3 regions of the Streptomyces sp. NPDC056600 genome follow, and region 2 is predicted to be linked to each of the others. Evidence: riboswitches for the same ligand, from Rfam matches in the RefSeq annotation. Region 2 holds a riboswitch; each other region holds the start of a gene.
What was found. A riboswitch is a leader RNA that binds a small molecule or an ion and turns the genes downstream of it on or off. The one in region 2 is predicted to bind thiamine pyrophosphate.
Positions count from the first base shown of each region.

Region 1: another riboswitch for thiamine pyrophosphate. It lies ahead of thiO (glycine oxidase ThiO); the one in region 2 lies ahead of thiC (phosphomethylpyrimidine synthase ThiC).
Region 3: another riboswitch for thiamine pyrophosphate. It lies ahead of ACFRAV_RS14220 (thiamine ABC transporter substrate binding subunit); the one in region 2 lies ahead of thiC (phosphomethylpyrimidine synthase ThiC).

Region 1 covers NZ_JBHTVQ010000039.1:37,081-46,641, reverse strand. The annotation lists gene pknB (Stk1 family PASTA domain-containing Ser/Thr kinase) at 1-93, opposite strand, end outside; gene ACFRAV_RS19900 (thiazole synthase) at 166-978, opposite strand; gene thiS (sulfur carrier protein ThiS) at 980-1,192, opposite strand; gene thiO (glycine oxidase ThiO) at 1,189-2,382, opposite strand; TPP riboswitch at 2,379-2,490, opposite strand; gene ACFRAV_RS19885 (hypothetical protein) at 2,540-2,914, shown strand; gene ACFRAV_RS19880 (NAD(P)/FAD-dependent oxidoreductase) at 2,923-4,155, shown strand; gene ACFRAV_RS19875 (Rv2175c family DNA-binding protein) at 4,239-4,604, shown strand; gene thiE (thiamine phosphate synthase) at 4,857-5,480, shown strand; gene metF (methylenetetrahydrofolate reductase [NAD(P)H]) at 5,563-6,501, shown strand; gene ACFRAV_RS19860 (hypothetical protein) at 6,542-7,396, shown strand; gene ACFRAV_RS19855 (phytoene desaturase family protein) at 7,541-9,043, opposite strand; gene ACFRAV_RS19850 (DUF3040 domain-containing protein) at 9,140-9,538, opposite strand.
Region 2 covers NZ_JBHTVQ010000014.1:53,576-63,136, reverse strand. The annotation lists gene ACFRAV_RS10105 (SsgA family sporulation/cell division regulator) at 1-219, shown strand, start outside; gene ACFRAV_RS10100 (YibE/F family protein) at 356-2,065, opposite strand; TPP riboswitch at 2,146-2,321, shown strand; gene thiC (phosphomethylpyrimidine synthase ThiC) at 2,314-4,101, shown strand; gene ACFRAV_RS10090 (hypothetical protein) at 4,175-4,987, opposite strand; gene ACFRAV_RS10085 (metallophosphoesterase) at 5,246-6,406, opposite strand; gene ACFRAV_RS10080 (LacI family DNA-binding transcriptional regulator) at 6,832-7,944, opposite strand; gene hisC (histidinol-phosphate transaminase) at 8,367-9,446, shown strand.
Region 3 covers NZ_JBHTVQ010000023.1:2,136-11,696, reverse strand. The annotation lists gene ACFRAV_RS14225 (ABC transporter permease) at 1-662, opposite strand, end outside; gene ACFRAV_RS14220 (thiamine ABC transporter substrate binding subunit) at 719-1,810, opposite strand; TPP riboswitch at 1,904-2,009, opposite strand; gene rlmN (23S rRNA (adenine(2503)-C(2))-methyltransferase RlmN) at 2,038-3,144, opposite strand; gene ACFRAV_RS14210 (hypothetical protein) at 3,528-4,157, shown strand; gene ACFRAV_RS14205 (SAM-dependent methyltransferase) at 4,509-5,348, shown strand; gene ACFRAV_RS14200 (phosphatidate cytidylyltransferase) at 5,764-7,014, opposite strand; gene frr (ribosome recycling factor) at 7,014-7,571, opposite strand; gene pyrH (UMP kinase) at 7,750-8,508, opposite strand; gene tsf (translation elongation factor Ts) at 8,700-9,536, opposite strand.

The DNA.
Region 1 (9,561 bases), on a different contig from region 2:
GGTCGCCATGCCGCCGACCGCGATCCGCGCGTCGACCCGGTAGCGGCCGTCGAGCACGCGGCCGAGGAGCGGGTCCTGAAGGGTCGTGTCCACGCAGGGAGTCTACGAGGGGCGCGAGGGGGCCGGAGCCGTCCGGTGGAAGCGGAACCCCGGCCGCGCGCCCCCTCAGAAGGCCGGGCGCTCCGGATCGAGCTCGGCCAGGCCCTCCGCCGGGGACGAGGCCCTGGCGAAACGTCGCTGCGGAATCCGTCCGGCCAGGCGGGCCAGCCGCCCCGCCTCCACCCCGAGCCGCATCGCCCGCGCCATCCGCTCCGGGTCCCGCGCCCTGGTCACCGCCGAGGCGAGCATCACACCGGCGCAGCCCAGCTCCATGGCGAAGGTCACGTCGGAGGCGGTGCCCGCGCCGGCGTCGAGGATCACCGGGACACCGGCCGCCTCCACCATCAGCTCGAAGTTGTGCGGGTTGCGGATGCCGAGGCCGGAGCCGATCGGCGAGCCCAGCGGCATCACCGCCGCGCAGCCGACGTCCTCGAGCCGCCGGGCCAGCACCGGGTCGTCACTGGTGTAGGGCAGCACCGTGAAGCCGTCGTCGACCAGGGTCTCGGCGGCCTCCAGCAGCTCGACCGGGTCCGGCAGCAGGGTGCGCTCGTCGGCGATCACCTCCAGCTTCACCAGCGAGGTGCCCAGCGCCTCCCGGGCCAGCCGGGCGGTCAGCACCGCCTCGCCCGCGGTGAAGCAGCCGGCCGTGTTGGGCAGCACGCTGATGCCGAGGCGCTGGAGGACGGAGAGCACAGAGCCGTGGCTCGCGGGGTTCACCCGGCGCATCGCCACGGTGGTCAGCTCGGTGCCGGAGGCCACCAGGGCCCGCTCCAGCGCGTCGAGACCGCTCGCGCCGCCGGTGCCCATGATCAGCCGGGAGGTGAGCTTCAGATCGCCCAGGACGAGTGGGGCGTCCTGACCTTCTGTCTGCGCGTGCACGTCAGCCTCCCTGCACGGCGGTGAGGACCTCGACCCGGTCGCCGTCGGCGAGCGGGGTGCCGGCCCACCGGTCGCGCGGCACCACCGTCTCGTTGACGGCCGCGGCCACACCGGACCTGGAGGGGGTCAGCAGGGCGACGACGGCGTCCAGCGCGGTTCCGGCGTCCAGCTGCCGGGGGCTGCCGTTGACCCGGACGGTGATCGGCGCGCTCATGCCGCGACCTCCCGGCCGTCGTCGGCCACGGCCGGCTGCCAGGCACCCGGTCGGCCCCCGGCGGCGGCGAAACGATCCGCCGCGAAGGCGCGGCCCCGCTCCGGCAGCTCCCCGGTGGCGAGCGTCTCGGCCATGAGGTCCCCGGTGACCGGGGTGAGCAGCACCCCGTTGCGGTAGTGGCCGGTGGCCAGCAGCAGGCCCTCCAGCGCGGTGGGGCCCAGCAGCGGCGCGTTGTCGGGGGAGCCCGGCCGCAGTCCCGCCAGGGTCTCGGTCATCGGCAACTCGGTGATGCCGGGCAGCAGTTCACGGGCGTCGCGCAGCAGCGTGTACACGCCGCCCGCGGTGACCGTCGTGTCGAAGCCCAGCTCCTCGCTGGTCGCCCCCACCACCAGCTCGCCGTTCTCCCGCGGCACCAGGTACACCGCGCTGCCGCGCACCACCGCCCGCACCGTCCGCGACAGGAACGGCGCGTACACCGGCGGGACCGCCAGCCGCAGCACCTGCCCCTTCACCGGCCGCACCGGCGGCCGGACCTCCTCGGGCACCCCGTCCAGCGCACCGCTGTGGCTCCCGGCGGCCAGCACCACGCGCCCCGCGGACAGGGCGGTGCCGTCCTGAAGGACCACGCCCTCGGCCCGCCCGGCCGCGGCCCGCAGCCGGACCGCCCGCTGCCGGTGGAAGACCACCCCGGCCCGCTCGCAGGCCACCCGCAGCGCGGAGGCCAGCAGCCGCGGGTCGGCCTGGTGGTCGCCGTCCACCCGCAGCCCGCCCCGCACACCGGGCGCGAGCATCGGCTCCAGCCGGCGGCACTCCCGCCCGGACAGCCACTCGGAGGACAGCCCGTGCAGCCGGTGCAGGTCGTGCAGCTCCCGCAGCTCCGCCCGGTCGTCGGAGTCCAGGGCGACCGCCAGGGTGCCCGAGGGCCGGTACCCCACGTCCGTCCCGGACGCCTCGGCGAGCTCCTCGGCGAACGCGGGCCAGCGGCGGGCCGATTCGAGGTTGAGGGCGAGCAACTCCTGCTCGCCGTGATGGTGTTCGGTGACCGCGGCCAGCATTCCGGCGGCCACCCTGGCCGCCCCACCGCCCGGCTCCGGATCCACCACCGCGACGGCGCCGCCGCGGCCCGCGGCCCGCCAGGCGGTCACCAGGCCGATGATGCCGCCGCCCACCACCAGTACGTCGGACGTCATGGCGTCCAGCTCCTCCCTTCGCCGGAATGACCCGGATCAGGTTCGTACGGTCGGAGGCCGCCAGCCTCCCTCTCAGCCCGGTGCGTCCGGGCTCCCGCGGGTGTCTTACCGTCGCCACACTAACCCCTGCCCCCGAGACGCTGAAAGAGAGTCACCCGTGCCCCGCTCCCTCGACGGCCTGCTGATGGCCCCCGTGCAGGACCAGGACCCCGGCCAGGTCGGTTCCGCCACCCGTTTCCGCTACCACGAGAGCGAGGGCCAGGTGTGGGCCACCTATCAGGGTGGCGACATCGCCCGCGGGTACCTGGTCGGAACCCGCGAGGAGGACCGCGTCGACTTCCGGTACGTCCAGCTGACCGTGGACGGCGCCACCGCTTCCGGGCACTGCCTCTCGCGGATCGTCGAGCTGCCCGACGGGCGCGTCCGGCTGGAGGAGACCTGGCAGTGGGAGTCCCGGCCGGGCAGCGGCACCAGTGTCGTGGAGGAGATCCGTCCGGAGTCCGGGCGGCCGATGTCTATGGTGAGGGAGTGAACGAGGGCGTGAACGATCAGAGGCGGAAACGGGCCGGACGACGGGTGGTCGTCGCCGGCGCCGGAATGGCCGGGGTCCGGACGGCGGAGGCGCTGCGCGAACAGGGCTTCACCGGCCCCGTGACGCTGATCGGCGCGGAACCGCACCCGCCGTACGACCGCCCCCCGCTCTCCAAGGGCGTGCTGCTCGGCGGGGCCGAGGGCGACGGCGCGGCCGCCTTCGACGTCGACTTCGCCGGCCTCGACATCGACCTGCGGCTGGGTTGCGAGGTCACCGGGGTACGCGTCGCCGACAAGGAGGTCGACACCGACCAGGGGCCCGTGGGCTACGACGTGCTGGTCGCCGCCACCGGCGCCCACCCGGTCCGGCTGCCCGGCACCGCCGGCGCCGAGGGCGTGCACGTCCTGCACAACCTCGACGACGCCCTGCGGCTGCGCCCGGTGCTGGACCGCCACGACTCCGTGGTCGTGGTCGGCGCCGGATGGATCGGCGCCGAGTTCACCACCGCCGCCCGGGCGGCCGGCTGCGAGGTGACCGTGGTCGAGGCCACCGGACGCCCGCTCTCCGGCGCGCTGCCCGCGGAGGTCGCCCGGCCGATGGGCGAGTGGTACACCGAGAGCGGCGCCACCCTGCACACCGGCGCCCGGGTCGAGCGGGTGGAGCCCGGCGCGGTGCTCCTCGCCGACGGCCGGCGTCTCGCGGCGGACGCGGTGGTCGTCGGCATCGGAGCACGGCCCGCCACCGCCTGGCTCTCGGGCGCGGTGGAGCTGGGGCCGCAGGGCGAGGTGCTCGCCGACGCGCGGCTGCGGGCCTCCGCGCCGGACGTCTACGCGGTCGGCGACTGCGCCTCCTTCCCCTCCGCCCGCTACGGCGAGCGGCTGCTGATCCACCACTGGGACAACGCCCTGCAGGGCGCCCGCACGGTCGCCGAGGGCATCCTCGACGAGACGCCCGCCGCTCCCTACGACCCGGTGCCGTACTTCTGGTCCGAGCAGTTCGGGCGGTTCGTGCAGTACGCCGGTCATCACGCGGCGGCGGACACGACGCTGTGGCGCGGCGCGCCCGAGGACCCGGCCTGGAGCGTGTGCTGGCTGCGCGAGGGGCGGCTGGTCGCGCTGCTGGCCGTCGGCCGGCCCCGTGACCTCACCCAGGGCCGCAAACTGATCGAGTCCGGCGCCACGGTCGACCCGGACCTGGTCCGCGACCCGGCCCGGCCGCTGAAGGCCGCCGCCCGCAGGTGAGGGGACGCGCGGGTGCCCCGGACGGACCACGCGGGAGGGGGCCCGACTTCCCCCTCCCGGTCCCGGATGGCACGCTTGGTCCTGTGACCGAGATTGACGCGAAGATCGAAGCTCTCGTTCCCGAGTGGCTCACCCTCCCCGACATCGCCGAGAAGCTGGACGTCGAGGTGACGCGGGTGCGGCAGCTGGTGAAGGAAGGCCAGCTGATCGCCGTACGCCGTGGTGAGAACCGCGCGCTGTACGTCCCCGCCGCCTTCATCGACGGGGACAAGGTGGTCAAGGGCCTCACCGGCCTGCTGACGCTGCTGCGGGACGACGGCTTCACCGACGAGGAGATGCTGGAGTGGCTCTTCACCCCTGACGAGTCCCTGCCGGGCACTCCCGCCCAGGCCCTCAGCGAGAACCGTGGCACGGAGGTGAAGCGCCGCGCCCAGGCGCTCGCCGTCTGACACCTACGCACCACCGACGGCCGCCCCCACCCGGGGGCGGCCGTTCCAGTGCCGCCCCCGTCCGGGGCGGCCGCTCCGCGCCCCGTCCGCCGCTCCACGGAACCGGGCGCCACCACCACCACGATCCGGGGGGACAGCACCGTGCCCGAGACCGCCACCGACCCCAGCGCCACCGCCTCGGAGGACCGCGCCACCGCCACCTCGGCGGACCGCGCCACCGCCAGTGCCGCCGCCACCGACGCCCGGGCCCGGCTGGCCGCCGCCCGCCTCTACCTGTGCACCGACGCCCGCCGCGACCGCGGCGACCTCGCCGAGTTCCTCGACGCCGTGCTGCCCGCGGGGGTGGACATCGTCCAGCTGCGCGACAAGGGCCTGGAGGCCGCCGAGGAGCTCGAGCACCTGCGCACCGTGGCCGAGGCATGCGCCCGTCACGGCAAGCTGCTCGCCGTCAACGACCGCGCCGACGTCGCCCACGCCGCCGGGGCCGACGTGCTCCACCTGGGCCAGGGCGACCTCCCGGTGCCGGCCGCCCGCGCGATCCTCGGCCCGGACGTCCTGATCGGCCGCTCCACGCACTCGGTGGCCGAGGCGGAGGCAGCCGCCACCCAGGAGGGCGTCGACTACTTCTGCGTCGGCCCCTGCTGGCCCACCCCCACCAAGCCGGGGCGCCCGGCCGCCGGGCTCGACGCGGTCCGCAAGGTCGCCGCGCTGGGCGTGGAGCGCCCCTGGTTCGCGATCGGCGGCATCGACCTCACCACCCTCGACGAGGTGCTGGACGCCGGCGCCCGGCGCGCGGTCGTGGTCCGGGCGATCACCGCGGCGCCCGACCCCGCCGCCGCCACCGCGGAGCTCGCCGCCCGCCTGCGCGACCGCTGACCTGCGCCACCGGGGCGGCACGGCTGTCCGGGGAGCGGACAGTCTTTGGGACAGGGGCCGCGGCCTGGCTAACCTGCGAAGTATGGCCCTAGGAACCGCGTCAACCCGGACGGACCGCGCGCGCACCGTGCGTGACATGCTCGCCTCCGGGCAGCAGACCGTCTCGTTCGAGTTCTCCGCGCCCCGGACGGAGAAGGGCGAGCGGAACCTGTGGAGCGCGCTCCGCCGGGTCGAGGCCGTCGCGCCCGACTTCGTGTCGGTGACCTACGGCGCCGGCGGGTCCACCCGCGCGGGCACGGTCAAGGAGACCGAGCAGATCGTCTCCGACACCACGCTCACCCCGGTCGCGCACCTGACCGCGGTCGACCACTCGGTCTCCGAACTGCGCAACATCATCGGCCAGTTCGCCGACGCGGGGATCCGCAACATGCTGGCGCTGCGCGGCGACCCGCCCGGCGACCCGATGGGCGAGTGGGTCGCGCACCCCAAGGGCCTGCACTACGCCGCCGAACTCGTCGAACTCATCAAGGAGTCGGGAGATTTCTGTGTAGGTGTCGCGGCCTTCCCCGAGCTGCATCCGCGCTCCCCGGACTGGGAGGCGGAGGTGCGGCACTTCACCGACAAGTGCCGTGCGGGGGCGGACTACGCCATCACCCAGATGTTCTTCCAACCCGAGTCGTACCTGCGGTTCCGCGACAAGGCGGCCGCGGCCGGCTGCGAGACGCCCATCATCCCCGAGGTGCTTCCGGTCACCAGTATCCGTATGCTGGAGAGGTTGCCGACTCTGAGCAACGCCGTGATTCCCGCCCGGCTGAAAGAGCGGATCCTCACAGCCAAAGACGATCCGGCCGCTGTACGCTCCCTGGGAATCGAGTTCGCCACGGAGTTCTGCGCGCGGCTGCTGTCCGAGGGTGTGCCCGGACTGCACTTCATCACGCTCAACAACTCCACGGCCACACTGGAGATCTACGAGAACCTGGGCCTGCACCACCCGGTGCGGGGCTGGACCGGGAGCGTCTGAGTCCGTCAGACTGCCCCGTTCCTAGGGAGAGGGGCGTTACATGGGCTGGACGGTCCTCTACATCGCGTTCGGCATCGTCGCACTGTGGCTGCTGGGCGAGGTGTTGCTGCAGTACAAGGCCAAACTGCGGTGGCGCGTGCTGGCGTTCGCCGGCTTCCTCGGCGTCGTGATCGGTGTGCTGGCCGCTTCGGTCACGATGATCGGCCTGGGCGCGCTCGCCTTCGCGGTGGGGCAGACCTTCGTCACGCTGTCGTTCCGCAGCGGCTTCTCGCAGGGCTGGGCGCTGCCCGCCGCCCGCCGTCGGGCCGGCCGGGACGACGAGGAGTGGGAGGAGTTCGAGGGCGACGACCGCGACGAGCACGGTGACCGTGACGCACACGGTGACCGTGGCGGACTCCGCGGCCGTCAGGACGACGAGCAGCCGGCCGCGCCCTCCGTGGACGACTACCAGGCCGCCGCCGGCGCCACCGCGTACCCGTCGCAGACGGCGCAGGAGGACACCGGCTCCTACGGCGTCTACGACAACTCCGGTTACGACACCGGCGCGTACCCCGCCGCCGCGTCCGCCGGAGCCGACGGGCAGGGGTACGGCGCCTACGACACCTACGCCGGTACCGGATACGACCAGCAGCAGTACCAGGCCTACGCGGACCCCTACGCCACGCAGGGCGGCCAGTACGGATACGACACCACGTACGGCGGCCAGCAGCAGGGCTACGAGCAGCAGGGCGGGTACGACGCGGCGTCTTACAGCGGCTACACCGACACCACGCCGCCCGGCGGAGTCTGGGTCCCGCAGCAGCGGGGCGCCGAGGACCCGTACGGGACCGAGCAGTCGCAGCAGTCGCAGCAGCAGCCGTACCCGTACGGGTACGACGAGCAGTACCGGTACTGAGCAGGCCGCGCACGACGGAGGGCCGGTCCCCGTGGGGGCCGGCCCTCCGTCGTCGTGGGGCACGGGCGTCGCGTCGTGGCGCCGGGCCGCGGGACGACCACCCACCGAGGGGGCGAGCTCGGTGGCGCGGTGGGTGTGCGCGGGTCAGACGGAGCCGCGGAAGGCGGGGCCCTCGACGACCAGGCCGGAGACCAGCGCCCCGGACATGCCGGCGTGCGGCAGCCCGCCGCCGGGGTGGGCCCAGCCGCCCGCCCGGTACAGATTCGGCAGTCCGGTGGCGTTGCCGGGACGCAGCAGCGCGGCCCCGCCGCCGGCCAGGGCGGGGGCGGGAACGCCTTCCGTTCCCGTCTCCCGCCGGACGTCCGCCGGGGTGCGGACCTCGTGCCACAGCAGCCGCTCGCGCAGCCCCGGCAGGACGCTCTCCGCGGCCGTCAGCATCAGCTCCGCCCGCCGCTCCGCCTCCCGCGCGTCCGTGCCCGCCGGCACCGTCGCGGTCAGCACCACGGACTCGTGGGCGTCGTCGGGCCGCAGCGCCGGGTCGTCGGGGCGCAGCACGGTGACCGTCGGGACCACGGAGGCCCGGTCACCGGCCGGGGGAGCGCCGGTGAGGGTCTCCAGCTCGGCGTCCCGGTCGGGGGAGTGGACCACGGTGCGGTGCACCGCGTCCGCCTCGCGCGCGCCGCGCAGGGCCAGCAGCACCGTGAGCCGCCCCGGTACCGGTCCACCGGCCGGACGCGGCGCGACGTCGCCCTCGGCCGCCGCCGTGTGGGGTCCCGCCACGAGGTCCGGGCGCACGCCCACCACCACGTGGTCCGCCTCCTCGAGCGTGCCGTCGGCGAGCTCCACGCCGGCCGCCCGGCCGTCCTTCTCCGCCACCCGGACGGCCTCCGCGCCGAAGCGGAACTCGACCCGCCGGGCCAGGCAGCGCTCGTACACGGCGCGGGCCAGCTCGCGCAGCCCCCCGCGGACGTACCAGACGCCGAAGGCGTGCTCCATGTACGGCAGCACCGCCGCGCTCGCCGGAGCGGTCCGCGGGTCCAGGCCGTAGGCGAGGGCGTGGCTCTCCAGCAGCCGCGCCAGCCGGGGATCACCCAGCTCCCACTCGCCCACCTGGGCGAGGGTGGCGGCCCGCCGGGTCCGCAGCAGACGCCGCCGCGGCACCGACGGGTAGGGCTCACGGTCGGCCAGCACGTCCCAGTTGGGCCACAGCGGCTCCTCCAGGAGCGGGCGGCGGGTGCGGTCCCAGGCCTCCCGCCCGCGGACCAGGAACTCCCCCCAGCGCTCCCCGGCGCCCCGGCCGACGCTCCGCTCCAGAGCGGCCACCACGCCGGCCCGGGAGGCGTTGGGCAGGTCCACCCGGGTGCCGTCGGGGAAGAGGTGGCGGGCCGAGGGGTCCGTCTGGACCAACTCGACGCAGTCCTCCAGCGGCTGCCTGCCGGTCTTGACGAACAGGTCGCGGTACACGGCCGGCAGCGGGAGGAGGCCCGGACCGGTGTCGAAGGCGAAACCGTCGCGCTCCCGGCGGCGCAGGGCGCCCCCGTAGGTGTCCGTCCGCTCGTACACCGTCACACGGTGGCCGGCCACGGCCAGACGCGCGGCGGCCGCCATGGCGCCCATGCCGGCGCCGATCACTGCTACCCGTCCCATGCCGGGGAGTCTAGGCCGCCCGGACCTGCGCGTTTCGGTGGGTACCGGCATGCCGAAGGGGCGCCCGCCTCGGCGGACGCCCCTGGAAGCTGTCGGTCAACGGTCCTGCTGGTCGTCCCGGCGGCGCTGCCAGCGCTGCTCGATGCGATCCATCACGGACCTTTTACGCGCCGTCGCCGCGGCTCCGGGCGTGCCCGGGGCGTCGGCCGGCTGCTCGCCGGGCTTGGGGCCCTTGCGCCAGCCGGTGACGGCGAGAACGGCGCACCCCAGCATGACGAGGAAGCCCACCACGCCGATCCAGATCTGCTGGGCGACCATTCCGGTCATGAGGAGCGCGATACCTACGAGGAAGCCCGCGACCGCCTGGTAGACCCGTCGCCGGGTGTACGTGCGCAGCCCGCTTCCCTCAAGCGCTGTCGCGAACTTGGGATCTTCGGCGTACAGCGCTCGCTCCATCTGCTCGAGCATGCGCTGCTCGTGCTCCGAGAGCGGCACGGGAGTCCTCCTCATCGTGCAGT
Region 2 (9,561 bases):
TCACCGGCCGACCCCGACATGCTGGGCGAGGTGCTGATCCGGCTCCAGGTGGGCCGCGACCAGGCGCTGTTCCGCTCCGGCGCCGCTCCGCTGGTGGCGTTCCTGGACCGGACGGACAAGCTGGTCCCGCTCGGTCAGGAGGGCGCGCTGGCCGACTTCGACGCCCACCTCGACGAGGCGCTGGACCGCATCCTGGCCGAGGAACAGAGCGCCGGCTGATCTGCCCGCCGTGGCCGGCCCCGCTCCCCTGAAGGAACGCTTCGGCCCGGCGGCGGCAGCCCGGGCGGCCCTGACCGCCTCCCGGGCACCGGCAGCCCGCGCCGCACCTCCGACGCGGATGTCGTGCCCGGTGAGGTCAGCGGCGGCGGCGACGCCCTCGGTTGGCGCGGCTCCGCCCGGCCGCCTGAGGGGCGCCTCGGCCGTCGGGGCCGGGGCGGTCGGCGGCGACCACCAGGGCGGCCAGCGCGGTGGTCACCGGCACCGAGGCCACCAGGCCGATGGAACCGATCAGGGTGCGCACGATCTCCTGGGCGACCAACTCGCTGTTGGCGACGGAGCCCACGCTGCTCTGGGCGATCGAGAAGAGCAGCAGCAGCGGCAGCGCGGCGCCCGCGTAGGCGAGCACCAGGGTGTTGACCACCGAGGCGATGTGGTCCCGGCCGATGCGCAGACCGGCGCGGTAGAGGCCGCGCGGGCCCAGCGAGGGGTTGGCCTCGTGGAGCTCCCAGACCGCCGAGGTCTGGGTGACGGTCACGTCGTCCAGGACGCCCAGCGAGCCGATGATGATCCCGGCCAGCAGCAGGCCGCTCATGTCGATCTGCGGATACAGGCCGTGGATCAGGCCGGTGTTGTCGTCGGTGTTGCCGGTCAGGACGGCCCAGTCGATGAAGACCGAGCCCAGCACGCCGATCAGCAGCAGCGACACCAGGGTGCCCAGCACCGCCACCGAGGTCCTGGCCGACAGGCCGTGGCACAGGTAGAGCGCGATCAGCATGATGGCGCTGGATCCGACCACCGCGACCACCAACGGGTTCGAACCCTGGAGGATGGCGGGCAGGATGAACAGGGTGAGCACCAGGAAGCTCACCGCCAGCGCGATCAGCGCCATCAGGCCCCGCAGCCGGCCCACGACCACCACGGCCACCGCGAAGATGCCCGCCAACAGGGCGAGCGGGAACTTCCGGTTCATGTCCATGACCGAGTACTGCAGTTCCTTCGGCGCGGACGGCTCGTAGGCGGCGATCACCGAGTCGCCCTCGGCCAACTGCCGGGACTGGTCCTTCTGGACCAGTTCGGTGAAGGTGCGGCCCTTGTCCTTCCCGGTGTCGATCCGCACCGTGGCCAGGGAGCACTCCTGGTCCTTCTTGCTCTGCTGTCCGCAGGAGGTCTTCTCGACGCGGGTGACGGTGGCCTGCTCGGTGTGCCGGTCGAATCCCACGCCGGAGCGCTCGTGGCCGGGCGCCCCGCCCGGCCACAGGACCAGCAGACCGACGGCGACGGCGGCGGCGAACGGCACCAGGACGGCGGTGATGATCCTCCGCAGGCGCCGGGAGGCCGGTGCGGCCGGCCCGTGCGCGTGACTGTGCCCGTGTCCGCCGCCGGAGCCGTGGTCGTGTCCCCCGCCGGAGCCGGAGCCGGAGCCGGATCCGGGGCCGTCGTCGGACCCGTGTCCGCCGCCGGAGCCGGACCCTCCGCCGGAGCCAGATCCGTGGCCGTGTCCGCCGGTGTCGTCCCCCGAGCCGTGCCCGTAGCCGGAGCCCTGGCCCGCCCCGTAGCCGGAGCCCTGGCCCGCCCCGTAGCCGGAGCCCTGGCCCGTCCCGGCTCCGTACCCGTCGCCCGACCCTTCGTCGTACCCGCGGCCCGGTCCGTCGCCGTACCCGCGACCAGGCCCGGTTCCCCGTCCCGGCCCCGTGCCGGGAGCGGATCCGCGGGCGGGCGGTGGGCCGTAGCCGGGTGGCGGACCGTAGGCGGCACCGGGGCCATGACCGGGACCGGCGCCGTGCGCGTGACCGTGCGGCAGGCGAGGGCCGTTGGGGGAACGCGGCGGTTCGGGAGGCGGTTGCATGGTGCTCACGGACAGATCATCCCAAGAGTGACAGAGGCCTACTGTTCACCGCGCCCGGCGAGACGCTAGCGTGGGGTCACCTTTGCACACGCGGGAGCTCGGAGCACCGGGCTGAGAGGACGCTGACGTCCGCACCGCCCCCGGAACGGGGCGGGCAGACGATGTTTCACGGGAAACATCGTCACGGAGACCGCTGCGTCGACCGCCGAACCTGTTACCGGGTAATGCCGGCGTAGGGAGTAGGTCTCATGACCGACAAGGACGCACGCACGCCTGCTCGTTGGCACAAGAGCTATGTCGAGGGCTCGCGCTCCGACATCCGCGTGCCGATGCGGCAGGTCCACCTCACCAATGGCCGTTCGGTGTCGCTGTACGACACCTCCGGCCCGTACACCGACCCCGCGGCGGCCACCGACGTCCGCCGGGGCCTGCCGTCACTGCGGCAGAACTGGATCGTCGCCCGGGGGGACACCGAGGAGTATCCCGGCCGTCCGGTCCGGCCCGAGGACGACGGAATCCGCCACACCTCGCCGCGCGGCGGGCTGCGGAACCTGGACGCGGTGTTCCCCGGGGCGCCGCGGCTTCCGCGCCGCGGCCGGGACGGCCGTCCGGTCACCCAGCTCGCCTACGCGCAGCGCGGCGAGATCACGCCCGAGATGGAGTTCGTCGCCCTCCGGGAGAACGTCGCCCCCGAAGTGGTGCGCGAGGAGATCGCGGCGGGCCGGGCGGTGCTGCCCGCCAACGTGAACCACCCGGAGATCGAGCCGATGATCATCGGCAAGCGGTTCCTGGTGAAGGTCAACGCCAACATCGGCAATTCGGCGGTGACCTCCTCCATCGAGGAGGAGGTGGAGAAGATGACCTGGGCGACCCGCTGGGGCGCCGACACGGTCATGGACCTCTCCACGGGCCGCAACATCCACACCACGCGGGAGTGGGTGCTGCGCAACTCGCCCGTCCCGATCGGCACCGTGCCGCTCTACCAGGCGCTGGAGAAGGTGGAGGGCCGGGCCGAGGAGCTGACCTGGGAGATCTACCGGGACACGGTGATCGAACAGGCCGAGCAGGGCGTGGACTACATGACGGTGCACGCCGGGGTCCGGCTGGCCTACGTGCCGCTGACGGCCGGCCGCAAGACGGGCATCGTCTCGCGCGGCGGGTCCATCATGGCCGCCTGGTGCCTGGCCCACCACCGGGAGAGCTTCCTCTACGAGCACTTCGAGGAGCTGAGCGAGATCCTCGCGGCGTACGACGTCACCTACTCGTTGGGCGACGGTCTGCGCCCGGGATCGATCGCCGACGCCAACGACGAGGCGCAGTTCGCCGAGTTGCGCACCCTCGGGGAACTCGGCCGCATCGCCAGGCGGTGCGGTGTGCAGACGATGATCGAGGGCCCGGGACACGTCCCGATGCACAAGATCAAGGAGAACATCGACCTTCAGCAGGAGATCTGCGACGAGGCGCCGTTCTACACCCTGGGTCCGCTGACCACGGACATCGCTCCGGGCTACGACCACATCACCTCCGGGATCGGCGCGGCGATGATCGCATGGTGGGGCACGGCGATGCTCTGCTACGTGACGCCCAAGGAGCACCTGGGCCTCCCCGACCGCGACGACGTCAAGACGGGCGTGATCACCTACAAGATCGCCGCCCACGCCGCGGACCTGGCCAAGGGACACCCGGGCGCCCAGGAATGGGACGACGCGCTCTCCGACGCCCGGTTCGAGTTCCGGTGGGAGGACCAGTTCGACCTCTCCCTGGACCCGGTCACGGCACGGGAGTTCCACGACGAGACGCTCCCGGCCGAGCCGGCGAAGACGGCGCACTTCTGCTCCATGTGCGGGCCGAAGTTCTGCTCGATGCGGATCAGCCGGGACATCAACGAGCGGTTCGGCGGTGACGCGGCGACGGGTTCGCCGTTGGAGATCGCCGAGGGGATGCTGCAGAAGTCCAAGGAGTTCGCGGCACGCGGTAACCAGGTCTACGTGCCGTTGACCGAGCGTCCCGGGCAGCTGGAGACCGCGGCGGACTGACCGCGGGCCGGTGCGGCGGCGGGTCACGCCGGCCGGGCGCCTGTGCGCGCCGGGCCGGCGTGGCCGCTTTCCGTCACGTGTTGCGGCGGTCCGGGCTGGAGAAGTCGGGGCTGCTGTAGCCCGGGCTGCTGAAGCGCGGGCTGGTCATCCGGCCCGGTTCCCGACGGGCACCGGGCCGGACGTCCTGGTCACCCGGCGCGGGCAGCGGTCCGCCCGCCGGGGCGACCCGGGAGGCCGAGGCCGACGCCTTCTCCAGGAAGGGCTGGAGGCCGAACTCGCGCAGAGCCTCCAGCCACTCCAGACGGGCCCGCTCCAGATCCGCGTCCTGCGGGTGCCGGGGCTCCACGTGGTAGGCCCGGGCGCCGTTGCGCAGGGCGGTGACCAGCAGTCCGGCCGCGGCGGTCAGCAGTCCGCCCGCGGCCAGCGCCCCGAACACCCAGCCGGCGGTCAACAGGGTCCGCGCCATGGCCGGTTCCGGCGTGACCATCTTCAGCACGTAGCCGATCAGCAGCAGCACGACCGCCGACGCTCCCGCCAGCAGGGGAGCCAGCACGACGGCCACCGCGCCCGCGCCGGGACCGGAGGCGTCGGCCTCCCGTGTCACGGCGCTCTCCGCGGTGTCGGAATCCGGCTCCCCGGCCGAGTCGGCCAGGCGCCGCAGGCCGTCGCGGAGGTCGAGGTAGTGGCCGTACTCGACGGCCGCCGCCTGGGCGATCTCGTCCGCGCGGGCCAGGGCGTGCGTGCGCAGCTGCTCGGTGTTCGGCCGCCCGGTGAGAACCGCCGGGTCGTTCTCGCGCGGGGTCGAGCGCAGAACCTCGTCCAGGGCTCGCTCGAAATCGGGGCGGTCCTCGTTCCGCAGGTGCTGCGGGTGGCTGGTCATGTGCATCCCCCGATGCTCCGTAGGGCTGTGGCTCGGCATGCCGACGAGCCGTCTGGCTGGGACGGAGGGGAGCCTGCTACGGATAGTCCGATGGTAGTGCCGTGGCGGCGGGTGATGACAAGGGGAATTCCGGGAGTTTCCCGGTTTCCTGCCGGATCCGCGCCGGATCCGGCAGGAAATGCGACGTATGAACTCCCGTGATGCGGACGGGAGTTGATCACTGCGCGTGATCAGGAGCCGAGGGCCGGCGGCGGGTGCGCCGGGTCAGGCGACGGGCAGGCGCCGCACCAGGAGGGTGCCGGCCATGGTGACGCCGCCGTCCATGGCGACGGCCAGACCGTCGGCGTAGATGTGCGGCCCGTCGATCGGGGAGCGTCCCGAGCCTGACGCGCCGTCCTCCGAGCCCGCCTCGCCCGTGAGGTACGGGATCGGGCTGTGGCCGTGGACGATCCGGGTGCCGCCGTAGGCGTCGAGGAGCTCGCGGGCGGCGTCCACACCGCCGTCGCGGAAGGCGAACCGCTTGGTGAACTTGCGGAAGAGGTCCCACACCTCGTCCGGGTCGTTGCGGGTCAGCGTCTCCCGGACGGTGTCGTTGACCTCCTCGATGGAGGCGCCGAACTCCAGGTACGCGGTGGTGTCGGAGTGCACCAGCAGGTGCCCGTCGACCTCCTCCATGGCGGCGAGCCGCGACATCCACTGCAGGTGGTGGTCGCGCAGACGCTCCATGTCCGCCTTCTGGCCGCCGTTGAGCAGCCAGGCGGCCTGGAAGGTGGCGGTGCCCGCGCTGGAGTTGACGGGCGTGTCGGCGTACCGCTTGGCGCCGAGCAGGAGGAGCTCGTGGTTGCCGAGCAGCGCCTTGCAGTAGCCGCCCGCGGCCGCGGCCTCGGCCGACAGCCGCATCACGAGGTCGATCACGCCGATCCCGTCGGGGCCCCGGTCGGTGAAGTCGCCGAGGAACCACAGCCGGGTGTTGCCGGCCGACCATTCGCCGTTCGCGTCGACGATGCCCTGCTCGCGCAGCGCGTCGAGGAGTTCGTCGAGGTAGCCGTGGACGTCGCCGACGACGTAGAGCGGGCCGGGAGCGGGCTGCCCCGCGGTCGTCGCCTCCGAGGGACCGGCGGCGGGGGACGGGATGAGCTGCAGCGTGTCGCCGCGGCGGATCACCGGGAGGTCCCGCTCGGTCGGGGTGTACTCGGCGGCGTCGTGACCGGGGATGTCCTCGGGCGGCACCGAACCGGGGTGCGGCTCCGCCGGGGGCTCGCCGTGCGCGGCGGAGGCCGGCGGCACGGGAGCGGGAGGGATCACCGCCGCTGTGTGCGGAACGGGTTCGTGGACGTATGCGGGCACCCGGAAGTCGCGCAGCGTCGCCGTACGCTCCACCTCGGGTCCCCGACCGGCCCCCTGAGTCATCGACCCCTCCACCATCGCGCCGCGTCTGCACCGCATCGGACTGCCTGGTGGCAGCGGCCCGCGGTGCCGTGCGCCCATCATAGGAACGCGGATCGTGCCGTGGGACGACCCAGGGGTGGTGAATCCTGCGGCATGAGGGGATGACGGGCGGGATTTCGGCCGAATCGCACGATGTGCGCCGGTTGACGTCCCTCCGACGGCCGCCGTCCCGCCCCCTGCCGCCCTCCCCGCGCCCGCCCGCACGCCCGTCACCGAGGACGGGTCGCCCCTCGTCCTGGTCCGTCCTCGCCCGCGCCCGGCCTCACCTGACGTGCCGTCGGCCGGGCAGGTCTCACCCCGCCCGACCAACGCCCCGGCCACCCCTGCCGGGCCGTGCGCCGCCGTCCGCCCCCGCTCCGTCCCGCCGTGGGGCGAGGGGCCGGAGCGGGGCGGGCGACGTGTCAGCCGGCGCCGGCCGCGCGGGGAGGGCTCACGGTGGTGCGGGCCGGGCGGCGCTGGGACGACGCCCGGACGATCAGCTCCGTCGGCATCACCTGCTCGACCGGCTGGTCCGAGGCGATGCCCTCGATGGCGTCGATCAGCAGCTGGACCACGGCCGTGCCGATGCGGCGCGGCTTGAGGGAGAGCGTGGTGATCGGCGGCTCGGTGGCGGCGTAGACCGAGGACTCGCTGCAGCACACCAGCAGCAGGTCCTCGGGCACCCGCAGCCCGTACCGCCGGGCGGCCGCCAGGAGGTCCGTGCCGTTGGGGTCGAACAGGCCGTACACCGCGTCCGGACGGTCCGGACGGGCCAGCAGCCGGTCGGCGGCGACCGCGCCCGCGCAGGGGTCGTGAGCCGGGTAGGACTCGTAGACCGGATCCTGGCCGACGCTCTCGCACCAGCGGAGGTAGGCGGTGGTCGACAGCCGGGTGTAGGTGTCCGTGCTGGTGCCGGTGAGCAGCCCGATGCGGCGTGCCCCGGCCCCGGCGAGGTGGTCGAGGATGCCCAGCACGGCGGCCTCGTGGTCGTTGTCCACCCAGGCCGTCACCGGAAGGGTGCCGTCCGGGCGGCCGTCGGAGACCACCGGTAAACCCTGACGGGCCAGTTCGGTGACGACCGGGTCGTGGTCCGAGGGGTCGATGACCACCGTCCCGTCCAGAGCCACGTTGGACCACACGTCGTGCCGTGAGGTCGCGGGCAGGATGACCAGGGCGTATCCGCGGTCCAGCGCCGCCGAGGAGGCCGCCCGCGCCATCTCGGCGAAGTACGCGAACTCCGTGAAGGTGAAAGGTTCATCCCCGTACGTGGTGACGGTCAGGCCGATGAGGCCGGACTTCCCCGTGCGGAGGGTTCGGGCCGCGGCCGATGGGCGGTAACCGAGACGGTCGGCCACCTCACGGACATGGCGGCGGGTGGCATCGGGCAGTCGGCCCTTGCCGTTGAGGGCGTCGGAGACGGTCGTGATGGACACTCCGGCCGCGGCGGCGACGTCCCGGATACCTGCCCGGCCTGGTCGGCTGCCCCTGCGGCTGATCTCCGCCCGGTTCACCTGGTGCTTCCCTGCTGCTGTCATGGCGAGCCGATAGTAGGGCTCGGAAGGCAGGCTGGGCCGGATGCATATGCGCCCGTTGACAGGGACGATTCTCCATGGTCATGTGGGCGCAATCACCTTGGAAATCAAGGCGATTGAGTCTTGGAGTCGCAGGACCAGGCGTCTCGGCGGGTGCATGCAATGTGCACCGGAGAGGTCCCGCCCGGGGTGCAACTCACCTTCACGGGTGATGCGCGCCAGGGCGCGAGCCACCGGCGTGCGTGATTTTCGCGGTTGCGCCCCTGGGTCCGCGGTTGTTCCGGCACCCCGGACCGCTCCCGCCGGAGGGCGCCCGCCGGGGCCCGTCACACCGGGCCGGTACCGCCACGGCGGGCGGCTCTTAGGCTGATAGCCATCGGTGCCGTCGGCGTAGTGAGCCGCCGGCCGTCATGAGGAGGACTGCGGTGAGCGAGACGACCCCCAAACTGCGTGCCGAGCTGGAGGGAGTGCCCTCCTACAAGCCGGGCCGCCCGGCTTCGGGGACGGGCCCGGTCGCCTACAAGCTGTCCTCCAACGAGAACCCCTACCCGCCGCTGCCAGGCGTGATGGAGAGCGTGGTGGCCGCGGCCGCCTCGTTCAACCGGTACCCGGACATGGCCTGCACCGGCCTGACCGAGGAACTGGCGGAGCGCTTCGGGGTGCCGGCCTCGCACGTGGCCACCGGCACGGGCTCGGTGGGCGTCGCCCAGCAGCTGTTGCAGTCCACCAGCGGCCCCGGCGACGAGGTGATCTACGCGTGGCGCTCCTTCGAGGCCTACCCGATCATCACCCGGATCAGCGGCGCCACGCCCGTCCAGGTCCCGCTCACCCCGGGTGACGTGCACGACCTGGACGCGATGGCCGCGGCGATCACCGAGCGGACCCGGCTGATCTTCGTCTGCAACCCCAACAACCCGACCGGCACGGTGGTGCGCCGGGCCGAGCTGGAGCGCTTCCTGGACCGGGTGCCGAGCGACGTGCTGGTGGTGCTGGACGAGGCGTACCGGGAGTTCATCCGGGACACGGACGTCCCCGACGGCGTGGAGCTGTACCGCGACCGCCCCAACGTCTGCGTGCTGCGCACCTTCTCCAAGGCGTACGGCCTGGCGGGTCTGCGGGTCGGGTTCGCGATCGCCCACGAGCCGGTGGCGGCCGCGCTGCGCAAGACGGCCGTGCCGTTCGGCGTCAGCCAGCTGGCGCAGGACGCGGCGGTCGCCTCGCTGCGCGCGGAGGACGAGCTGCTCGGCCGGGTCGGCTCCCTGGTGGGCGAGCGCACCCGGGTGGTCGCGGCCCTGCGCGAGCAGGGGTGGACCGTGCCGGACACCGAGGCGAACTTCGTCTGGCTGCGGCTGGGCGAGCGGACCATGGACTTCGCGGCGGTCTGCGAGCAGGCGGGTGTGGTGATCCGCCCGTTCGCCGGGGAGGGCGTGCGGGTCACGGTCGGGGAGACCGAGGCGAACGACCTCTTCGTCAAGACGGCGGAGGACTTCCGCAGGTCCCTCTGATCCCGGTCCGGTCCGCCGACCGGACGTGCCGCGGCCCGATGGCCCCCTCGGGGAGCCGCCGGGCCGTCGTCGTTCCGGCGGCCGCGGCCTGGGTGAGGGGCGGTTCTCGGAGCGT
Region 3 (9,561 bases), on a different contig from region 2:
GCGGTCCTGCGGTAGATCTCCGTCTCCAGCGTGGAGACTCCGGGGCCGCCGAGGACCTGCACGATGCCGAAGGAGGTGAAGGTGAACAGGAAGATCATCAGTGCCGCCGCGGCGACGGCCGGCCCCAGCGCCGGCAGGGTCACCGTCCGCCAGGCCGCGAAGCGCGAGGCCCCCAGCATCCGGGCGGCCTCCTCCTGCCCCGGGTCGAGCTGCGCCCACAGCCCGCCGACCGTGCGCACCACCACCGCGAAGTTCACGAACACGTGCGCGAGCAGGATGGCCCACACCGTGCCGTCGAGCCGGACGCCCCACCAGGTGTCGAACAGCCCGCCGCGCCCGACGACCGCGAGGAACGCGGCGCCGGCCACCACGGTCGGCAGCACGAACGGCACGGTGACGACGGCCCGCAGCACCTCCCGCCCGGGGAACCGCAGCCGGGCGAACACGTAGGCGGCGGGCAGCGCCACCACCAGGGTGAGCGCCGTGGAGGCCAGGGCCTGCCAGAGCGTGAACCAGAGGACCTCCCGGACCTCCGGCCGCCCCAGCACGCCCGCGGCCTCCCCGAGCTGCCAGCCCCCGTCCTCGCCGCGCAGTCCGCGCAGGACGATGGCGACGACGGGGTAGGCGAAGAAGACCGCGAAGAACGCGATCGGCACGGCCATCAGGCCGAGCCGCACCGCGTCGCTCCGCAGTCTTCCCGGGGCACCGGTGCGGGTGGTCACCGCAGGACGAGCGACGACCACTGGTCGACCCACTGGTCACGGTTTGCGGCGATCTTGCCGGGCTCCATCGTCCTCGGGTCCTCGATCGTCACGCCGTGCTCGGTGAAGACCTCCGGCAGCGCGACGTCCTCACGGACCGGGTTGACGAACATGTTCAGCGGCAGGTCCTCCTGGAACCGCTTGGAGGCCAGGAAGTCCAGCAGCGCCTTGCCGCCCTCGGGGTTCGCCGCGTTCTTCAGCAGGCCCGCGTACTCCACCTGCCGGAAGCAGGTCCCGGTGGCCACCCCGGTGGGGGCGTCCTTCGGCTGCGGGTCCGCGTAGACGACCTCGACCGGCGGGGACGAGGCGTAGGAGACGACCAGCGGACGTTCCCCGCCCGCCTGCTTGCCGCCGGCCGAGCCGGAGAACTCCTCGTTGTACGCCTGCTCCCAGCCGCTGACCACCTTCAGACCGTTGGCCTTCAGCTTCTTCCAGTAGTCCTGCCAGCCCTTGTCGCCGTACTCGGCGGCGGTGCCCAGCAGGAAGCCGAGACCGGGCGAGGAGGTGCTCGCGTCCTCGGTGACCAGCAGGTTCTTGTACGCCGGCTTCACCAGGTCGTCGAAGCTCTTCGGCGGCTTCAGGCCCTTCTTCTCGAAGTAGGCCTTGTCGTAGTTGACGCAGACGTCGCCGGTGGTGACCGGGGTGGCCTTGTTCCCCTCGACGCGGAACTCCTCGCCGAGCTTCGCCGACTCCTTCACCTCGTAGGGGTCGAAGATCTCGTTGCCGAGGGCGCGGGAGAGGAGCGTGTTGTCCACGCCGAACAGGACGTCGCCCTGCGGGTGGTCCTTGGTCAGCACGGCCTTGTTCAGGGCCTGCCCGGCGTCGCCGTCCTCCAGGACCTTGACCTTGAAGCCGCTCTCCTTCTCGAAGGCGGCGATCACGTCCTTCGACGCGGCCCACGAGTCGTGGCTGACCAGCGTGACGGTCTTCTTCCCGCCGGACTCCTGCGCGTCGCCGTCCCCGGAACCCCCGGAGCCGCACGCGGAAAGCGCGAGCGCGAGCACGGCCACCGTCGCGGCGGCCGACTCCTTCTTGACGTGCCTCTTGATGTACTTCGTGACGTGCACGGATTTCCTCCTGGCTGACCAGGAAGAGACGCCGCCCTGCCCGGAGACCACGCGGGTCCCCGGGCAGGGCGCAACAGCTCGAGTCGACCGAACTCCCTACCCAGAATGACCTGGGCGAGGTTCAGAGGGTCTGCGGTCGGTACCGCACTCTCAGCGCTGCAGCGCTCCCCTGTCGGATAATCGCTATTCGGATGTGTGACGTGGCCAGATTACCGCTCGGTGGCCGCAAGCTGACCACAGGCCCCGTCGATCTCCTGCCCGCGGGTGTCGCGGACCGTCACCGGCACGCCGTGCGCGGCGATCGCCTCGACGAACGCCTTCTCGTCCTCGGGCCGCGAGGCGGTCCACTTGGAGCCCGGCGTCGGGTTCAGCGGGATGAGGTTGACGTGCGCGGGCTTGCCCTTGAGCAGCCGGCCCAGCCGGTCGCCGCGCCAGGCCTGGTCGTTGATGTCGCGGATCAGCGCGTACTCGATGGACAGGCGGCGCCCCGACTTCGCGGCGTACTCCCAGCCCGCGTCCAGCACCTCACGCACCTTCCAGCGCGTGTTCACCGGGACCAGCGTGTCACGCAGGTCGTCGTCCGGGGCGTGCAGCGAGATCGCCAGGCGGCACTTGAAGCCCTCGTCGGAGAACCGGTTGATAGCGGGCACCAGGCCGACCGTCGACACGGTGATGCCGCGCTGCGACAGCCCGAGACCGTCGGGCTCCGGGTCGGTGAGCCGGCGGATCGCCCCGGTCACCCGGTTGTAGTTGGCGAGCGGCTCACCCATGCCCATGAACACGATGTTGCTCAGCCGCGCCGGGCCGCCGGGGATCTCCCCGTCACGCAGCGCCCGCATGCCGTCCACGATCTGGTGGACGATCTCCGCGGTGGACAGGTTCCGGTCCAGCCCGGCCTGGCCGGTGGCGCAGAACGGGCAGTTCATCCCGCAGCCGGCCTGGGAGCTGATGCACATGGTCACCCGGTCCGGGTACCGCATCAGCACCGACTCGACGAGCGTGCCGTCGAACATCTTCCACAGCGTCTTGCGGGTGGTGCCCTCGTCCGTGGACAGGTGCCGCAGCGGGGTCATCAGCTCGGGAAGCAGCGCTTCCTGGAGCTTCGCCCGCGAGCCGGCGGGAATGTCCGTCCACTGCTCCGGGTCGTGCGCGTACCGCGCGAAGTAGTGCGTCGAGAGCTGCTTGGCGCGAAACGGCTTCTCGCCGATCGCGGCCACCGCTTCCTTGCGCTCGGCGGGCGTGAGGTCGGCGAGGTGCCGCGGCGGCTTCTTGGCTCCGCGCGGGGCGACGAAAGTGAGTTCTCCGGGCTTAGGCATGGCCTTACCAGTGTGGCAGATCGATTCCGGTGGCCCGGGCCACAGCGGGGTGGGGGCGGTCACCCGTGGGTGCCGCCTGTCACTGTTGGTCGTCCCCGCACGGCCCAGAGACGGCCCAGGCCCGGCGCTTCGACGACGCGGGCAGGCCCCACAGAGAAACCTGATGGGCCCACTGCGGCACCGTGCCGGGCCGCTGGATGTCGCTGCCGTCCGCCGTCGTTGCCATGAGATTGCCGTCACTGCGACCGACGGCGCCGGGAGACCGTTCGTTGCTCCGTCAGTCGAGCGAACCGTGCGTTGAACCCTCTCCGGTGGTGTGCGCCCCCTTGTGCGCTGGGTTGCCACCTTGTGTGACTCCTCTGGGCACAGCACGGTTCAGGTGGATGCTGCTCGGTCTGCTGCACGACCATCGGGGAGGGGCGGTCAGGGTGGGTTCAGCCAGTCAATGGGCACGTGACACCTTCGGGGACATTGCCGGTGAGCTGGCGGACATCATCCCCGCTTGTCTCCTCCGGGCTCATGATCGCGCTCGGACAGGGCACGAGGGCGTCCACACTCAGACGCTCGAAGCCTACGGACACGGCCTCTATGCGGTGCAATACGAGGAACTGGCCGCCGGCATCTCCGGATATGGGGAAGCCGTGCGCCTACAAGGTCGCACGCTGATGCTCGTCCGCGGCCACCTGATCTACCCCCTCCGCTACGCCAAGAAAGACGTGCCGGTCACCGCGGCACGTCTCCGTCGCGCCACAGGCTTCCGAGCAGACCTGATCCGCCGCCACGGCCCGCCTCCCAGGCAGCAGGCCTTCGACCTGGACTGGGGGGAGCTTGACGACTCCGAGGTGCACCCAGACCTGGAGCTGCTCCCCGACGACGTGCAGCTCGTCCTCGTCGCCTACGCCTGCTCAATGGAGAAGGGCGTCATGCGTGTCGAGTGGGGTTCTGCGGAGCTGCGCCGTGAGGACCGGTACCTGATCTGGCACCGTCACGAGCCATTGCCCACCAGAGGGTGACTCGGAGCCGTCGGCCGACGCATGCAAGCGTTTGGTGCGTGTGACGAATATGGTTTGCGCGGCGGCAGGGTTGTGTGTCTACCGTTACCACCATGCGCCAGTAAACCTGAAGTCCCCCATGCCACAGCCGTTCGACGGCCCCTTCGCGATGTCCGACACCGGGCGTCTTCGGGCCCGAACGGCCTGAACGGGTATGTCTGGTGCCAGGCAGGTGCGCTCTCCCTATTCCTTGGTGATGAGCCCCCTTCAGTGATTGTTCTCGACCCGGCCGAACCGGTACGGGCTTCGTCGCTGCCGTGCACTCGGGATGCCGGTCTCCCCTCACTTCGAGAGAACTGTGGAAGTACACCCATGTTCGAAGAGCTCTCGGCCCTCAACGCCCGTCCCGCCGTCTACTCGCGGGTCACGACCCCGGACCTGTGGACCGACCCCCACATCTCCGCGCGCATGCTCGCCGCGCACCTGGACCCGCACGTCGACCTCTCCTCCTACCGGGCCGAGTACCTCGAAAAGGTCGTCGCCTGGATCGTCAGCCGCTTCGACGTCCGGCCGGGCCTGCGCGTCGCCGATTTCGGGTGCGGTCCGGGTCTCTACACCACCCGCCTCGCCCGCACCGGGGCGGACGTCACCGGGCTGGATCTGTCCTCGCGCTCACTCGACCACGCCAAGTCGCTCGCTCATGTGGACGGGCTGTCCGTCCGCTACCTGCAGCAGGACTACCTCTCCTATCGGGACGACGCACGGTACGACCTGATCATCATGGTGATGCGCGACTACTGCGCGCTGACCCCGGACGGGCGACGCGCCCTCCTGCGTACAGTCCGCGGGCATCTCGACAGCGGTGGTTCCTTCGTCTTCGACGTCGACTCGACGTCCGCGTTGGCCGACGTGCGTGAGCAGGCAACGTACGCTCCGTCGCTCATGGACGGATTCTGGTCCGGCCGGCCCTACTTCGGCTTCCACAACACCTACCGTTACGAGAGCGAGCGGGTGTCACTGGACAAGTTCGAGATCTTCGAGGCCGACCGGACGAGGGCCTACTTCAACTGGGTGCGCTATTTCACCCCGGATGAACTGACCGGTGACCTGCTCGACGCCGGCTTCACCGACGTCGAGATCCTCGGCGATCTCACCGGCTCCCCCTACAGCACCGAGGCACCGCAGTTCGCCGCCATCGCGCTCAACCGCTGATGGACGCCGTGGCACAGGCAGGGCAACAGCTGGCGCAGCGGCCGTAGGCCGGCTCGCATGCCGCTGTCTAGCCGTCCGTCGTCGACGGACACCGTCGGCACCCGGTCCTCGCAACATCGGTGACCGCTCTGCCCTGCCCGGCTCCAAGCCGGGCAGGGCAGGGCCGAGCAGCCGAAGAGTGCGTGCTGTGCACCTACTCCGTATGCGTGCCCACGTAGGACACGGTCTTAGGCACGGCCTTACCAGTCCGGCAGATCGAAAAGGGTGACCCGTCGGCCCACCGGGGCCAGGCATGGCGACGCCGGTCTCGCCCCGCTAGAGGTCACGCGGCACGGGCCGGCGGGGCGCGAGGAACACCGAAGCCCCGCTCCGCGCCCGGTCAGGGCGGGGAAGCGGGGCTTCGGCGCAACGGCTGTCAGCTGCCGACGAAGATCTCCAGGAGGAGCCATACCACGGGGGCCGTGGGGAGGAGGGAGTCCAGGCGGTCCATGATGCCGCCGTGACCCGGCAGCAGCGCGCCCATGTCCTTGATGCCCAGGTCCCGCTTGATCATCGACTCGCCGAGGTCGCCCAGCGTCGCGCTGACCGCGACGGCCGCGCCCATCAGCATGCCCTGCCACCAGGCGCCGCCGTCCACCAGCAGCATCATGCAGAGCACGCCGGCGACCATGGAGAAGCCGATCGCGCCGAGCAGGCCCTCGCGGGTCTTGCCGGGGCTGATCCTCGGCGCCAGCTTGTGGGTGCCGAACCTCCAGCCCACCGCGTAGGCGCCGGTGTCGCTGACGATGGTCAGCAGGACGAAGGTGAGCACCCGCTGCGGACCGTCGTCGGCGGTCAGCATGAGGGAGACGAAGGTCGCCAGGAACGGCACGTAGAACGTGGCGAACAGGCCGGCCGTGACGTCGCGCAGGTAGTCCTGCGGCGGCGAGGTCATCCGCCACACCATCACCGCCAGCGCGGTGAACGCCGTGGCCACCCAGGCGCCCTCGGGGCCCGCCGCGTACCCGGCGATCACCATCGCCGCGCCGCCGGCGATCAGCGGCACCTGCGGCGCCTTGATCCCCTTGCGCTCGGCGAGCCGCGAGGTGAGCTCCCACAGGCCGACGGCCACCGCGGCCACCACGACCCCGACGAAGACGGCCTTCACCACGAAGAGCGCGACCAGGACGACGGCGCCGAGTCCGACGCCGACCCCTATCGCCGCACCGAGGTCGCGTCCCGCGCTCTTCTTCTTCCGCTGCCGCGGTTCCTCGGGCCCGTGCGGGGCGGCCGGGGGCGGCTGGGAGGCGTCGGACATGGGCTCCTGCGGCTTCTCGCTGACGACGGGCATGGGGCGGGTGTGCTGGACGGCGTCGCCCTGCGGCACGAATGCCCCGTGCTCCGCGATCACATGCCCCACGGTGCCCACGGTGCTCTGACGCGCGGCCCCGTGCTGTGCGGGGACGACACCCTCCTGCGCGGGCGCGCCGTACGGCTGCCCGTAGGCGCCGTACGGCCCGGACGCCACGGGGACGTCCTGCGCAACCGGCGCCGCATGCGCATCGTACGCCGGACCCGTCGGAACAGCTCCCTGGACGGGGCCGCCGGGCGGTCCATACCTCTGCTCGTGCTCGGACGGCCACCCGTGTCCTGCCTGCGGCGGCGCCCCCCAGGAAGAGTCGTTCATCAGACTTCGAGCAGCTCCGCTTCCTTGTGCTTGAGCAGCTCGTCGACCTGGGCGACGTACTTGGCGGTGGTGTCGTCCAGCTCCTTCTCGGCGCGACGGCCCTCGTCCTCGCCGACCTCGCCGTCCTTCACCAGCTTGTCGATGGCGTCCTTGGCCTTGCGGCGCACGGAACGGATCGAGACCTTGGCGTCCTCACCCTTGGTCTTCGCGACCTTGATGTAGTCGCGACGGCGCTCCTCGGTCAGCTCGGGGAACGTCACGCGGATGATGTTGCCGTCGTTGCTCGGGTTCACGCCGAGGTCGGAGTCCCGGATCGCCTGCTCGATGTTGCGCAGCGCGCTCTTGTCGAACGGGGTCACCACGGCCATGCGCGGCTCCGGCACGGAGAACGAGGCCAGCTGGTTGATCGGCGTCAGCGCGCCGTAGTAGTCGGCCACGATCTTGTTGAACATCGCCGGGTGCGCACGGCCGGTGCGGATCGCGGCGAAGTCCTCCTTGGCGACCACGACGGCCTTCTCCATCTTCTCCTCGGCCTCGAGGAGGGTCTCTTCGATCACCACTTGCTCCTGCGTGTCTTGAAGTAGGCCCGTCCGCCGCTCCTGTGCGCGCCGGCGGACGGTTGCGTCGCGTCTTCTTCCTGCACGGTTCCGGACCGGCAGGACATTGTCCATCCCCGGGCCAGGACGTCGCCCGGACCAGGGACCTCACCCGGCACGGCCGGGTGAGGTTCGCCGGTCAGTCCCGGCCGCCCGCGTCGCCCACGAGCGTGCCGATCTTCTCACCATTGACGGCCCTGGCGATATTGCCCGCCGACAGCAGTTCGAAGACGAGGATCGGCAGGTCGTTGTCACGGCACAGCGTGATGGCGGTCATGTCGGCGACCTTGAGGTCGCGGGTGATGACCTCGCCGTAGCTCAGCGCGTCGTACTTGACCGCGGACGGGTTGGTGCGGGGGTCGGAGTCGTAGACCCCGTCGACGCCGTTCTTGCCCATCAGCAGGGCCTCGGCGTCGATCTCCAGGGCACGCTGGGCCGCGGTGGTGTCGGTGGAGAAGTAGGGCATGCCCATACCGGCGCCGAAGATGACCACACGGCCCTTCTCCAGGTGCCGCACGGCGCGCAGGGGGATGTAGGGCTCGGCGACCTGGCCCATGGTGATCGCCGTCTGGACACGCGAGTCGATGCCCTCCTTCTCCAGGAAGTCCTGGAGGGCGAGGCAGTTCATCACCGTGCCGAGCATGCCCATGTAGTCGGATCGGGCGCGGTCCATGCCGCGCTGCTGCAGCTCCGCGCCGCGGAAGAAGTTGCCGCCACCGATGACGACGGCGATCTCCGCACCGTCCCGGACCACGGCGGCGATCTCGCGCGCGATGGCGTGCACCACGTCCGGGTCGACGCCGAGTCCGCCACCGCCGGCGAACGCCTCGCCGGACAGCTTCAGCAGATACCGGCCGCGTACATTGCCGTCGTCGCTCTTCTCGGCCTTCGTGGTCATGGGGACTCTCACTTCGTTTGCAGTGCACACACACGAAGAAGGCCATTGCCGGTGGGGTGTGGTTCGCATCCCATGCGGCAATGGCCTCCCTCGTCAGATCTGTTGTCGCCCGCCGCGCGCGAGTGCGTGGCGGCGTACCCGGACGACTGCTTCCGACCTTAGCGGTCGGATGCGCCGATCACGGTACTGACTCAGATGCCGACCTTGATGCGCGCGAAGCGCTTCAGGGTGACACCGGCCTCGTCCAGGACCTTCTGGACGGACTTCTTGTTGTCCAGCGCGTACGGCTGGCCCAGCAGGGTGGCGTCCTTGAAGAAGCCGTTGACACGACCCTCGACGATCTTGGCGATCGCGGCCTCGGGCTTGCCCTCGGCGCGGGTGGTCTCCTCGGCGATGCGGCGCTCCTTGTCGACGACGTCGGCCGGGACGTCCTCCTTGGAGAGCCACTGCGGCGCGAACGCGGCGATGTGCTGGGCGATGCCCTTCGCGACCTCGGCGTTCTCCTTGTCGAGCTCGACGAGGACACCGATCTGCGGGGGCAGGTCCGGCATGGTGCGGTGCATGTACGCCAGGACGTAGCCGTCCTTGAACTGGGCGAAGCGGTCCAGGACGATCTTCTCGCCCAGGTTCGCGTTGGCCTCGTCCACGAACGCCTGGACGGTCTTGCCGGCCTCGATCTCGGAGGCGAGCAGGGCGTCGATGTCCGCCGGGGAGGTCTTCACGATGTGCTCGGCGATGGCGTTGGCCACGGCCTGGAACTTCTCGCCCTTGGCGACGAAGTCCGTCTCGCACTTCAGCTCGACGATGACGCCGGCGGAGTTGTCGTCGGCGATGATCTCGACGACGGCGCCGTTCTCGGCGGAACGGCCCTCGCGCTTGGCGACGCCCTTCTGGCCCTTGATGCGGAGCGCCTCGACGGCCGCGTCCACGTCGCCGCTGGCCTCGTCGAGGGCCTTCTTGCAGTCCATCATGCCGGCGCCGGTGAGCTCACGCAGCTTCTTGACGTCGGCGGCGGTGTAGTTCGCCATGTCTGTGCTTCTCTTCTCGGAGTAC